One region of the Rhizobium sp. GCM10022189 genome, then DNA from elsewhere that is predicted to be linked to it. Evidence: riboswitches for the same ligand, from Rfam matches in the RefSeq annotation. Region 1 holds a riboswitch; each other region holds the start of a gene.
The links. A riboswitch is a leader RNA that binds a small molecule or an ion and turns the genes downstream of it on or off. The one in region 1 is predicted to bind cobalamin.

Region 2: another riboswitch for cobalamin. It lies ahead of nrdH (glutaredoxin-like protein NrdH); the one in region 1 lies ahead of cobU (bifunctional adenosylcobinamide kinase/adenosylcobinamide-phosphate guanylyltransferase).
Region 3: another riboswitch for cobalamin. It lies ahead of bluB (5,6-dimethylbenzimidazole synthase); the one in region 1 lies ahead of cobU (bifunctional adenosylcobinamide kinase/adenosylcobinamide-phosphate guanylyltransferase).

Annotation. Positions count from the first base shown of each region.
Region 1 covers NZ_JBHSOR010000012.1:42,266-46,472, forward strand. The annotation lists gene ACFPWW_RS09545 (chloride channel protein) at 1-917, opposite strand, end outside; cobalamin riboswitch at 1,125-1,519, shown strand; gene cobU (bifunctional adenosylcobinamide kinase/adenosylcobinamide-phosphate guanylyltransferase) at 1,871-2,380, shown strand; gene cobW (cobalamin biosynthesis protein CobW) at 2,384-3,430, shown strand; partial or broken gene ACFPWW_RS09560 (cobaltochelatase subunit CobN) at 3,440-4,207, shown strand, end outside.
Region 2 covers NZ_JBHSOR010000004.1:73,558-77,764, forward strand. The annotation lists gene metE (5-methyltetrahydropteroyltriglutamate--homocysteine S-methyltransferase) at 1-1,406, shown strand, start outside; cobalamin riboswitch at 1,582-1,809, shown strand; gene nrdH (glutaredoxin-like protein NrdH) at 2,072-2,293, shown strand; gene nrdI (class Ib ribonucleoside-diphosphate reductase assembly flavoprotein NrdI) at 2,307-2,720, shown strand; gene nrdE (class 1b ribonucleoside-diphosphate reductase subunit alpha) at 2,699-4,207, shown strand, end outside.
Region 3 covers NZ_JBHSOR010000002.1:10,321-14,527, forward strand. The annotation lists gene ACFPWW_RS00285 (MFS transporter) at 217-1,614, opposite strand; cobalamin riboswitch at 1,767-1,958, shown strand; gene bluB (5,6-dimethylbenzimidazole synthase) at 2,000-2,686, shown strand; gene ACFPWW_RS00295 (DUF2865 domain-containing protein) at 2,701-3,777, opposite strand; gene ACFPWW_RS00300 (ribonuclease H family protein) at 3,977-4,207, shown strand, end outside.

The DNA.
Region 1 (4,207 bases):
GCAAGCACCTGCGGCGAGACCAGCGCCAGCAGGCCGACGATGATGCCGCCGAGCGCCGGGCGGAAGGGCAGCGCGATGGAACTCTTGCGCGCCAGTTCCTCGACGAAGGAGACGCCCTGCATGATGAGAATGCCGATGCCGGCGCAGAAGGCGCCAAGCGCGATGGCCGGCACGTAATCGGCCGGCTGGACGGCGCCGAAGCTGCCGACGTCGATGACGAAATCGCTGCCGGCCAGCAGCCGCGCGACCAGCGTGGCGACGAGGGCCGCGACGACGACGGGTGTCAGCGAGACGATCGTGTAGGTGCCGACGATCAGCTCGAAGGCGTAGAAGGCACCCGTCAGCGGCGCGTTGAAGGCGGCGGCGATGGCGCCGGCCGCGCCGCAGCCGACGAGAACGCGCAGATCGGCGCGGCGCAGCTGCAGCTTCAGGCCGAACTTCGAGGCGATGCCGGCGGCAAGCTGCGTGTAGCCGGCCTCCAGCCCCACGGACGCGCCGAAGCCGTTGGACACGAGATTCTGGACGGCGACGAGGATGCTGTCGGTCAGCGACAGGCGGCCGCCATGCAGCGCGTTGGCCTCGATCGGATCGACCATCGGCTTCTTGCGCCATCTGGCGAGGATGAAGATCAGCAGGCCGAGGAGGGCGCCGCCGGCAATCGGGGCGGTCATCAGCAGGAACTTGCTGTCGATCTGCGAGGCGCTGAGCCTTGCCGTCCCGTCAATGCCGAAGATCAGCCTGTGCATCTGTTCCGAGACATAGCTCATGGCCGTGACCGCAAGCCCCGAGGCGATGCCGACGAGCGCGCCGGCAAAGACCATGCCCATTTCGCTGTGGCGCACGAGCGCCCGCAGGCGTCCCAAATCGAAAATGGTGGTGAGGGGCCGGAAACGGCGGATATCCATTCGGGAGAGCATCATGGGGAAACTAGGCGGCATGAGTGGGGGTCAAGGGCGGAGCCGGCATCCGCATGAGCGGCAATTGCGGCAAAATACCGGCTGGGCGGTAAAGTTTTTATGACGTAAGTTTTTGAATAAACTCGATAATCTTGGTAGTGTAAGTCGAGATGAACGGCTTTGGCACATCGGCCGGCAATTGACACGGGGATTGCGCGCGCCTAACCATGAAACCACATAATGGATGGTTCCGGATCGGCTTGCGCCTTCCGGATGAAAAGGGAATGTGACGGGGCGGACCCAAGCCGGGCGCCTTCATCACAGCCGACCCCGCGACTGTAGAGCAGTCAGGGTCTTCCGTCCGGCATGTGCGCCGCTGCGCCGACGGCCTCGCATTCCGCGGGCGGGCAAGGCGGAGCAGGTGCCGGAAAAGCCACTGGAAATGCATCGTGATCAGCCGGGGCAGGACGCCTCTATTTCTACGAATCGTCCGCCTTTTCACGACAGGCAGCCGGGAAGGCGAGGCGGATCCGCTGGCACGATCAGGGGCGACCTGCAGAGGTCGCCCCGGTCGGGGCCGATAGCTGCGAGCCAGGAGACCTGCCATCCGTGCCGGGCATAATGCCCAATCTGGGTATCTTGCCCGCTGCCAGCACGGAGGTTGTCTTGGCTGAAGAATGCGATTCGGCGCTGCCTCGTGTGGTGAGATGTGGGGGTGGTGTTTCGACGCCCGTCGGTAATGGGGTTCTGGCGCCTGACGGTGGTAGGCCCCTGGCGCGCGCTTTCCTCTCCTCCCTCATTCCTGTGCTTGTCACAGGAATCCAGCCACGGCGCGTCTGCGCCGTGAATGAATCTATGCCATCGTTGAACGAGTCTCTCGTGCCCAAGGACTTGGGCACGCTGGATTCCTGTGACAAGCACAGGAATGAGGGGAGGAGAGAGGGGCACGCCCTCTCTCCCAGGGCAGCATTATCATGACCGCCACCTTCATCCTCGGCGGCGCCCGTTCCGGCAAATCCCGCTTCGCCGAAAATCTCGTCACCGCAAGCGGCCTCGAGCGCCATTACGTCGCCACCGGCCGCGCCTGGGACGACGAGATGCAGGCGCGCATCGACCAGCACAGGGCCGATCGCGGCCCCGCCTGGACCACGCATGAGGAGCCGCTCGATCTTGCCGAGCGGCTTGCCGCCATCGACGGCGAGGGCCGGGCGGTCCTCGTCGATTGCCTGACGCTGTGGCTGACCAACCTGATGATGGAGGGGGGCGATATCGCCGCCCGGTCGGCCGCGCTTGCCGCCTTCCTGCCGCGGGCAAAGGCGCGGCTCGTCATCGTTTCCAATGAAGTCGGCCTCGGCATCGTGCCGGAGAACCGCATGGCGCGCGAGTTTCGCGACCATGCCGGACGGCTGCACCAGATGATCGCGGCGCAAGCCGACGACGTTTATTTCATCGCGGCCGGACTGCCGCTGAAAATGAAGGGTTAGACCATGCAGCAGAAAATTCCCGCAACCGTCATCACCGGCTTTCTCGGCGCCGGCAAGACGACCATGATCCGCAACCTGCTCACCAATGCCGGCGGCAGGAAGATCGCGCTCATCATCAACGAGTTCGGCGATCTCGGCGTCGACGGCGACGTGCTGAAGGGCTGCGGGGCGGAGAATTGCACCGAGGACGACATTATCGAGCTGACCAACGGCTGCATCTGCTGCACGGTGGCCGACGATTTCATCCCGACCATGACGAAGCTTCTGGAGCGCGACCAGCGCCCGGACCATATCGTCATCGAAACCTCGGGCCTTGCCCTGCCGCAGCCGCTCGTCGCCGCCTTCAACTGGCCTGACATCCGCAGCGAAGTGACCGTCGACGGCGTCATCACCGTGGTCGATAGCGCGGCGGTTGCCGCCGGGCGTTTTGCCGACGACCACGATGCCGTCGACGCGCGCCGCGCGGCGGACGAATCGCTCGATCACGAAAGCCCGATCGAGGAACTGTTCGAGGACCAGCTGACCTGCGCCGACCTGATCGTGCTCAACAAGACCGATCTGATCGATGCCGACGGGCTTGGCCGCGTGAAGAGCGAAGTCGCCTCGCGCATCGCCCGCAAGCCCGTGATGATCGAGGCCAGGAACGGCGAGGTGCCGGCCGGCGTGCTGCTCGGCCTCGGCATCGGCACGGAAGACGATATCGGCAACCGCAAGTCCCATCACGAGCTGGAGCATGAGGACGGCGCGCCGCACGACCATGACGAATTTGACAGTTTCGTCGTCGAGCTCGGTGCCGTCCCGGATGCGGCCGGCTTCGTCGAGAAGCTGAAGGGCATCATCGCCGAACATGACGTGCTGCGCCTGAAGGGCTTCGTCGATGTTTCCGGCAAGCCGATGCGCCTGCAGCTGCAGGCCGTGGGGGCGCGCGTCGACCAGTATTTCGACCGCGCCTGGGCGCCGGGTGAAACGCGCAATACACGCCTCGTCGTCATCGGCCTGCACGAGATGGACCAGGACGCGGTGCGCAAGGCGATCGAAGCGCTCGTCTGAGGATATTGAATGCATCTGCTTCTCGCCCAGCAGGGAACGATCAGCGACGGGGACGAGGCGATCGACCTCGGCCAGTCGCCGGGCGATATCCTGTTCCTGTCGGCCGCCGATACCGAGCTTGCGGCGGTTGCCGCGGCGCATGCCGGCGGGGCGGGCTATTCCCTGAGGCTTGCGAGCCTGATGAGCCTGAAACATCCGATGTCGGTCGATACCTATGTGGAACGCACGGCGCGGCATGCGAAGCTCATCATCGTGCGGGCGCTCGGCGGGGCGAGCTATTTTCACTATGCGCTGGAGGCGCTGCATGCGGCCGCCGCACGCAGCGGGGCGCTGATTGCGGTGCTGCCGGGCGACAGCAGGCCGGATGCGGGGCTGACGCCGTTTTCGAACGTGGCGCTGGAGGATCTGAACGCGCTCTGGGCCTATCTGATCGAGGGCGGGGATGCCAATGCGCGGGGCTTTCTCGCCTATGCGGCGGCGATGCTTTCGGGCGAGGAGAAGCCGGCGCCGGCCGCGCCGCTGATGAAGGCGGGGATCTGGTGGCCGGGGCGGGGGCTGGTTGGGGTTGAGGAGTGGAAGGAGTTTACCGGTTCGGTCTTCGCCCCAGCGGGGAGAAGATGCCCGACAGGGCAGATGAGGGGGGCGAGCGACGCAAGGAGTGAGCAACAGGAACACGATGCAGACGTTTGTGGGGTGGCCCCCTCATCCGACCCTTCGGGCCACCGACCGGGGTCGAGCCGCGGGTCTCGACCCGTCCTTCGGACCCCCGACGGGGAG
Region 2 (4,207 bases), on a different contig from region 1:
GGCGCAACATCTGGAGGGCGGACCTCGCTGCGATCCTGCAGAAGATTGAACCGCTGGTCCGGCATTTCGGTGCCGACCGGCTGCAGATCGCGCCCTCCTGCTCGCTGCTGCATGTGCCGATCGATCTGGAACTGGAGACCGGGCTTGATGGTGAGCTGAGATCGTGGCTCGCCTTCGCGACCCAGAAACTGGACGAAATTGCAGCGCTCGGCAATGCCGGCAAGGCTTCCGGAGCGATTGCGGCCGCCTCGCAGGCCGTCGCCTCGCGGGCTCGATCCGCGCGCGTGCATGACCAGAAAGTCAGGCAGCGCGTCGGCGCGATCGATGCGGCGATGAAGACACGCGGCAGTGCCTTTGCCGAGCGGACAGGCCTGCAGGAGCGTAAACTTCGGCTGCCGCTCTTTCCGACGACGACGATCGGCTCCTTCCCGCAGACGTCGGACGTGCGAAAATCCCGCTCGGCCTTCACCAGGGGCACGATCAGCGAGACAGAGTACAATGCCTTCCTGAAAAAGGAGACCGAAGCGGCGATCCGCTGGCAGGAAGAGATCGGCCTCGACGTGCTCGTCCACGGCGAATTCGAGCGTAACGACATGGTGCAGTATTTCGGCGAGCAGCTTTCCGGTTTCGCCTTCACACAGCATGCCTGGGTGCAGAGCTACGGCTCGCGCTATGTCCGCCCGCCCATCATCTTCGGCGACGTCTTCCGCCCCGCACCGATGACGGTGGAATGGTGGCGTTATGCGCAATCGCTGACGCAAAAGCCGGTCAAGGGCATGCTGACCGGGCCGGTGACGATCCTCAACTGGTCCTTCGTGCGCGACGATCTCTCGCGTGCCGATGTCAGTCGGCAGATCGCGCTCGCGATCCGTGACGAGGTGCTCGATCTCGAACGGGCCGGCGCGGCGATGATCCAGATCGACGAGGCCGCCCTTCGCGAAGGCCTGCCGCTGCGCAAGGCCGATTGGAAGACCTATCTCGACTGGGCTGTCGAAAGTTTTCGCCTGTGCTCATCCGGCGTATCGGACGAAACGCAGATCCACACGCATATGTGCTATTCGGAGTTCAACCAGATCATCGATGCGATTGCGGCGATGGATGCCGACGTGATCTCGATCGAGACCTCACGGTCGAAGATGGAACTGCTGGAGGCCTTCCGCAGCTACAAATATCCGAACGAGATCGGCCCTGGCGTCTACGACATCCATTCGCCCCGCGTTCCCGAAGTCGAGGAGATGACCGAACTCCTGACGCTGGCGCGCCGGCGTCTGACGGACGGGCAGCTCTGGATCAATCCGGATTGCGGATTGAAGACGCGCAAGTGGGAAGAGGTTCGCCCGGCGCTCGTCAACATGGTCGCTGCCGCAAGGCTGCTGCGTGGGGCGGCAGCATCGACCCACTCCTGAGCGTCCAACTGATTCCCGGAAGCCGGCGATCTGCCGGCTTCCACCCGCAAGCCCTCCTCCGCAGCCTGCTTTATTTAAGCATCCATTAACCACGTTTTTCACAGGAATGCAGCGATTTCAAACATGCCGTAACGCGATGCGCAAACCATCCGTTGACGCAAACCGGGATTCGCGTACTATATCTAGTGTTCAAGGTTCCTTCGATTCGTGAGGGTCGAGGGCTAAGACGGGAATACGGTGCGTTTCGCCATGACGGCGCGACAAGGCCGGAGCTGCCCCCGCAACTGTAAGCGGCGAGCAACTGTCCGATTTCAGGTCACTGAGGCATGAAGCTTTGGGAAGGCTGGGGGCAGGGTGCTTCGACCCGCGAGCCAGGAGACCTGCCTTGAACGAGATGTCCACGGGCGGGGTGTCCGGAAGGTCGCGTAGATGTCAGGCGGAGAAATCCGCATCCGTTGCGCTGCCCCCGAACGTCCGCATGAACACTTCGGGGTTGAAGTCATGTCGAGAGCATCAAAACCGCCGCCTGCGCAGATCCTGCGGGGAAGAGTGTTCGGCGTGTAATACGCCCATTTGCCAGATCCATATCAAGCGTTGCCTCGGACGCCGCAAGGCGCCCGATCCCAGTATTGCGTCCGGAATCCATTGACATCACGAGGAACATGATGAGCGTTACCGTTTACAGCAAGCCTGCCTGCGTACAGTGCACCGCTACCTACCGCGCCCTCGACCGTCTGGGCGTCGACTATCAGATCATCGATATTTCCGAGGATGCCGACGCGCTCGATCGCGTGCGCGGCATGGGCTACATGCAGGTCCCGGTCGTCGTTGCCGGCGACAGCCACTGGGCGGGTTTCCGTCCCGACATGATCAGCGCGCTCTCCTGAGCGGAGAGGAGCGATGGGCCTGATCGTCTATTTTTCCAGCCGGTCCGAGAATACCCATCGTTTCGTCGAGAAGCTGGGACTGCGCGCGGCGCGCATTCCCCTCGGCGCTGAAGACATCCACGTTCACGAACCCTATGTGCTGATCTCGCCCACCTATTGCGGCGACGGGGCCCCGGGAATCGTGAAGGGAGCCGTGCCCAAGCAGGTGATCCGCTTCCTCAACGACGCGGAAAACCGCTCCAACATCCGCGGCGTGATTGCTGCGGGCAACAGCAATTTCGGCGAGACCTACGGGCTTGCCGGCGACGTGATCTCGCAGAAGTGCCGGGTGCCGTATCTCTACCGGTTCGAGCTTCTGGGAACTGCCGAGGATGTCGCCAATGTCAAAAACGGGATGGGACGATTTTGGACACGGGAACAAGCCTGACGCGGGATGCGGGCGCAAAGCCGCTGAAGGCGGCCGAAGCGCTGGACTACCACGCGCTGAACGCGATGCTGAACCTCTATGACGATGAGGGAAAGATCCAGCTCGACAAGGACCGCATGGCGGCCAAGCAGTATTTCCTGCAGCATGTGAACCAGAACACGGTGTTCTTCCACAATCTTCGGGAGAAGCTCGATTATCTCGTAACCGAAGGCTATTACGAGCAGGACGTGCTCGACCAGTATTCCTTCAATTTCGTGCGTGACCTGTTCGACCAGGCCTATGCCAAGAAGTTCCGTTTTCCGACCTTCCTTGGCGCCTTCAAATATTACACCAGCTATACGCTGAAGACTTTCGACGGCAAGCGCTACCTGGAGCGTTATGAAGACCGTATCTGCATGGTGGCGCTGACGCTGGCCGGGGGCAACGAGCAGCTCGCCCGCGATCTGGTCGAAGAGATCATCAGCGGCCGTTTCCAGCCGGCAACGCCGACCTTCCTCAATGCCGGCAAGAAACAGCGCGGCGAGCTCGTCTCGTGCTTCCTGCTGCGCGTCGAAGACAATATGGAATCGATCGGCCGCTCCATCAATTCCGCACTGCAGCTTTCCAAGCGCGGCGGCGGCGTGGCGCTGTCCTTGACGAACATCCGCGAGGCTGGTGCGCCGATCAAGCAGATCGAGAACCAGTCCTCCGGCATTATTCCCGTCATGAAGCTGCTGGAAGACAGTTTCTCCTATGCCAACCAGCTCGGTGCGCGGCAGGGGGCGGGCGCCGTCTATCTCAACGCGCATCACCCCGATATCATGCGCTTCCTCGATACCAAGCGTGAGAATGCCGACGAGAAGATCCGCATCAAGACGCTGTCGCTCGGCGTCGTTGTGCCCGACATCACCTTCGAGCTCGCCAGGAACAACGAGGATATGTACCTCTTCTCGCCCTATGACGTGGAGCGGGTCTATGGCGTGCCCTTCACCGAAATCTCGGTGACGGAGAAGTATCGCGAGATGGTGGCGGATGCCCGTATCACCAAGAAGAAGATCAAGGCGCGCGAATTCTTCCAGGTGATCGCCGAGATCCAGTTCGAGAGCGGCTATCCCTACATCATGTTCGAAGACACGGTGAACCGGGCAAACCCGATCGACGGCCGCATCACCATGAGCAATCTCTGCTCGGAAATCCTGCAGGTGAGCGAGGCGAGCACGTTTAACGACGACCTGTCCTACAAGCATCTCGGCAAGGATATTTCCTGCAATCTCGGCTCGCTCAACATTGCCATGGCGATGGATTCATCCGATTTCGGCAAGACGATCGAGACCTCGATCCGGGCGCTGACGGCCGTTTCCGACATGAGCCATATTTCCTCGGTTCCGTCGATCGAAAAGGGCAATGACGACAGCCACGCCATCGGCCTGGGACAGATGAACCTGCACGGATATCTCGCCCGCGAGCGCATCCACTACGGTTCGGAAGAGGGCGTCGATTTCACCAAT
Region 3 (4,207 bases), on a different contig from region 1:
CCGTGCGGAACAAAAAAGCCGCCAGGTAGACTAGCGGCTGTTCGGGTTGTCGTCGCGTTAGTTTCGGTTACGCACAGACCCGCATCCGCTGGAAGCAGCGGTACGAATAAAATCGCGATGCGTAAACGGACGAAATCGACATGCCGCCTATGTAGACATGCGAATTGGAATTGTCACGCGGAATCTGTGAGGAAAAATGACGGGTCGGTGAAGTTTTCAGCGGCTTTCCGCCATTGCCTCTTCCGGATGCCGGTTCTTGCGGCGCCGCGTCGTCAGTTCCTCGCCGGCATTGGCGGGCAGGCGCAGGAAGGTGATGCAGGCAAGCGCCGAGATCGTCGCCACGATGAAGAAGGCGATGTGGAAATCGCCGACCGTGAGCCTGCCGCCATGGAAGCTTGCGGAGACTTCCAGGATCGTGCCGGCCACGGCAACGCCCATGGCCATGGAGATGCGCTGCGCCACGGCATTGATGGCGGTTGCCTGGCTGCTGTCCGCCTCGTCCACATCGCCGAAGGCCATGGCGTTGACGCCCGAGAAGGCCATGGAGCGCAGCAGGCCGCCGACGAGAAGACAGCCCATGATGACGTAGACAGGCGTTTCGGCGGTGAAGAAGCCGTTGATGCCCAGGAAGATCGCCGCCAGGAAGGTCGTCAGCGCGATGACGTTGCGGAAGCCGAAGGCATTGTAGGTGCGCGATGCCGCGAATTTCGAGCCCATGGAGCCGAGCGCGCTGACGAAGGTGATCGAGCCGGACTGCAGCGGCGTCAGCCCGAAACCGAGCTGCAGCATCAGCGGCAGGAGGAAGGGCAGCGCGCCAAGCCCCATGCGGAAATTCGAAGCGCCGAGAATCGCCGCCCGGAACATCGGATAACGGAACATTTTCGGATCGAGCAGCGGATGCGGCGTGCGTTTCGCGTGCACGAAATAGAGGATGCCGGAGAGGATGCCGACGGCGACGGTGACATAACCGTAGACGATGGGAACGGCCGGCAGGCTGATGACGGAAATGCCGAAGACGAAACCGGCAAAACCTATCCCTGAAAGGAAGAAGCCCGGAAAATCCATCGGCTTGGGGCTGCGCGGCTCGACCGCCGGCAGGAAGCGGGTGACGAGAGCAATGCCGATAATGCCGATCGGCACGTTGATCCAGAAGATCCAGTGCCAGCTCAGATAGGTGGTCAGGAAGCCGCCGATCGGCGGCCCCATGATCGGGCCGATGAGCGCCGGTATGGTCAGCCAGGCCATGGCATTCACCAGCTGGTGACGTGGCGTGCCGCGCACCAGCAGCAACCGGCCGACCGGCGTCATCATCGAGCCGCCGGCGCCCTGGATGAGGCGGGAGATCACGAAGGCGGCGATGGAATTGGAAAAGGCGCAGGCGACCGAGCCGACCATGAAGACGAAGATCGCCAGCCGGAAGACGTTGCGGGCGCCGAAGCGATCCGACATCCAGCCGCTGATCGGAATGAAGATCGCCAGCGCCACGAGGTAGCTCGTTACTGCAAGCTTGAGCGCGATCGGCGAGGTGCCGATATCGGCGGCAATGGCCGGCAGGCTGGTGGCAATCACGGTCGAATCCATCTGTTCCATGAACAGGGCGACCGCAAGGATCATCGGCGTTAGACGGGACACGGGCAACCGGAATGCAACGGGATGGGATTCGGCGCCTTCGGCACCGGTCGGATTCTGGCTTCCTTCTAGGCCAGCATTTTCGGCCTGTCCACGAAATCAATGTCGCAGCGGCTTGCCGTCGTGCCGTTTCCGCGCCATAGATCCGATTGTCAGGTGCCCGCCGTCACAGGCGGGAGAATCGGGAATCCGGTGCAAGACCGGAACGTGCCCAACGCTGTAAGGCCGACGCCCGCCGCTTCATGACGCCACTGGCCGCAGGGCCGGGAAGGCAGCGGCCGGGCGGATGACGCCGAGTCAGAAGACCGGCCTGGCAAGATAGACCTAACCCGCGCGGACGGCGGGCGGTTGCGTTGTTGGGGATTTGACGATGCGACCCATTGACGATGCCGTTTGCCCGGCATCCGGTTTTTCTGCGGCCGAACGCGAGGCCGTCTATCACGCAATCATGACGCGGCGCGACGTGCGCGGCGAGTTCCTGCCCGATCCCTTGCCGGACGACCTGATCAGGCGGCTTCTGACGGCCGCCCATCACGCGCCTTCGGTCGGCTTCATGCAGCCGTGGAATTTCGTTCTGGTCAAAAGCGCCGAGGTGAGGGCGCGGGTGCGCGACGCTTTCGTCAAGGCCAATGAAGAGGCCGCCCTGATGTTTGCGGCCGAACGGCGGCAGGCCTATCGCGCGCTGAAGCTCGAAGGAATCGTCGAGGCGCCGCTCGGCATCTGCGTCACCTGCGATCCCACCCGCAGCGGCAGCGTCGTGCTGGGGCGCACGCACAATCCGCGCATGGACAGCTATTCCACCGTCTGCGCCATCCAGAACCTGTGGCTTGCGGCACGAGCCGAAGGCGTCGGCATCGGCTGGGTCAGCATCTTTCGCGAGGGCGACCTGAAGCAGATTCTCGGCATACCCGATCATATCGAGGTCGTGGCCTGGCTCTGCGCCGGTTTCGTCGATCGGCTCTATGAAGAGCCGGAACTGGCGGTCAAGGGCTGGCGGCAGCGCCTGGCGCTGGAAGAGCTGGTCTTCCATGACGGCTGGGGGCAGGCGGCAGGCTAAGGCCGCGCCGTCTTTTACGGCTGCTGCTGCGGCTGCGGGCCTGACACGGCCGGATTGGCAAGATCGATCTTGCCCTGATCGCCGGCAAGGAATTGCGGGCCGACCTGGCGAACCTTGGTTGCCGGATCGTAGGGGCGATCCGGCACCTGCGCCTGCGGCGGCGTATTCGCGGCCTTCGGGGCCTCAGTGCGGATCGTGGTGATCGAGCCCTGCGGCTCGGGCGCCGGCGCGGAGACCGTCTGGCTCCGGCGCATTTCCTCGTAATAGGCCGTCAGGTTGCAGGAGCAGGCGGATTTTTCGCCGGGCGGGCGGGTCTTGTAGGCGAAGGCGTTCTTCATCGCGCCATAGGGCGCGCCCGTCGCCGTCGAGATCATGTTTGCGGCTTCGGTGCTGGAAATATCGCGATAGTAGAGTTCCGTCTCCACGCCGGGGCACATCTTGGCGCAGGTCGCGGCATCGCGGCCGAAATCGACCGAGGTGGCGTTGTTGCTGATCGGGAAGAAGCCGCCGTCGCAGGTGCGCACGCAGATGGTGCTGACGGGCGAGAGCATTTCGGCGCGCGGCAGGCCGTAGCGCTCACCGCCGCCGAGGGGAATGAACGTATCGCCGCGCATGGCCTGTTCCTCGATCGAGGGGGCCGGCGCATAGAGATCGCCCTGTGCGGGTTCGCTGAAACTCTCGCCGTTGCAGCCATTGTCTTCAAGCGCGGCCAGCAGGCCTTCGCGGGCCGGATCGACAGCGGACTGGCGCAACGCGTCGCGGCGGTCCTGCAGGTAGCGGATGTTGTCCACCATCTTTGCCTGCGCCTGTTCCAGCTCCTCGCAGAAGCCGGCATTCTCGCCGCCGACGACGACCATGCTGCCGGACGTGCAGCCGTAGCGGCGCAGATCGCCGCGCACCTTGCGCAATTCCAGATTCTGTTCGGCCAGCGCGCCCGCATATTGGCGCATCTCGGTGCCGTTGGCATTGCCGATCACCTGCGGCAGGTCGGCAAGACGCCCGCGCAGATCCTCGCAGATCGCATTGGTCTGCGCCTCTGCGGGAACCGCGAATGCCAGAAAGAAGACGAGATACAGGTTTCGGCGCTTCACGACGTCGTTCCGGAGTGAGAAAAAGCATCCATCGGCGAATTGCGGCTTCAATCCGCCGCGCTTTGTCTTAACGTATTTCCCTTAATAAGCTCGGATGAATTCCTAGCGCATTTTTGCGATCTTATCCAGAAGACCCGATGCTCCGTTTCCGCCGCTCCCGCAATCGCGCGGGGGCATCCGTGACAGCTAAACAGTTGATATGACAGATATCCCACGCGACATGCTCTCCCGCGCAGCCGCATCGGCAATGCCGCAGGGCAGACAGGGCCTTCACGTTTTCGTGGACGGCTGTTTCGAGCCCGGTTCCGGGCAGGGAGGATGGGCCTTCGTCGCCTACCGCGACGGCGCCGAAATCGCCGCCGGCTTCGGCGGCGCGGAGAATTCCGCCAATAACAGGATGGAACTGACCGCCGTGCTTGAGGCGGCGGCC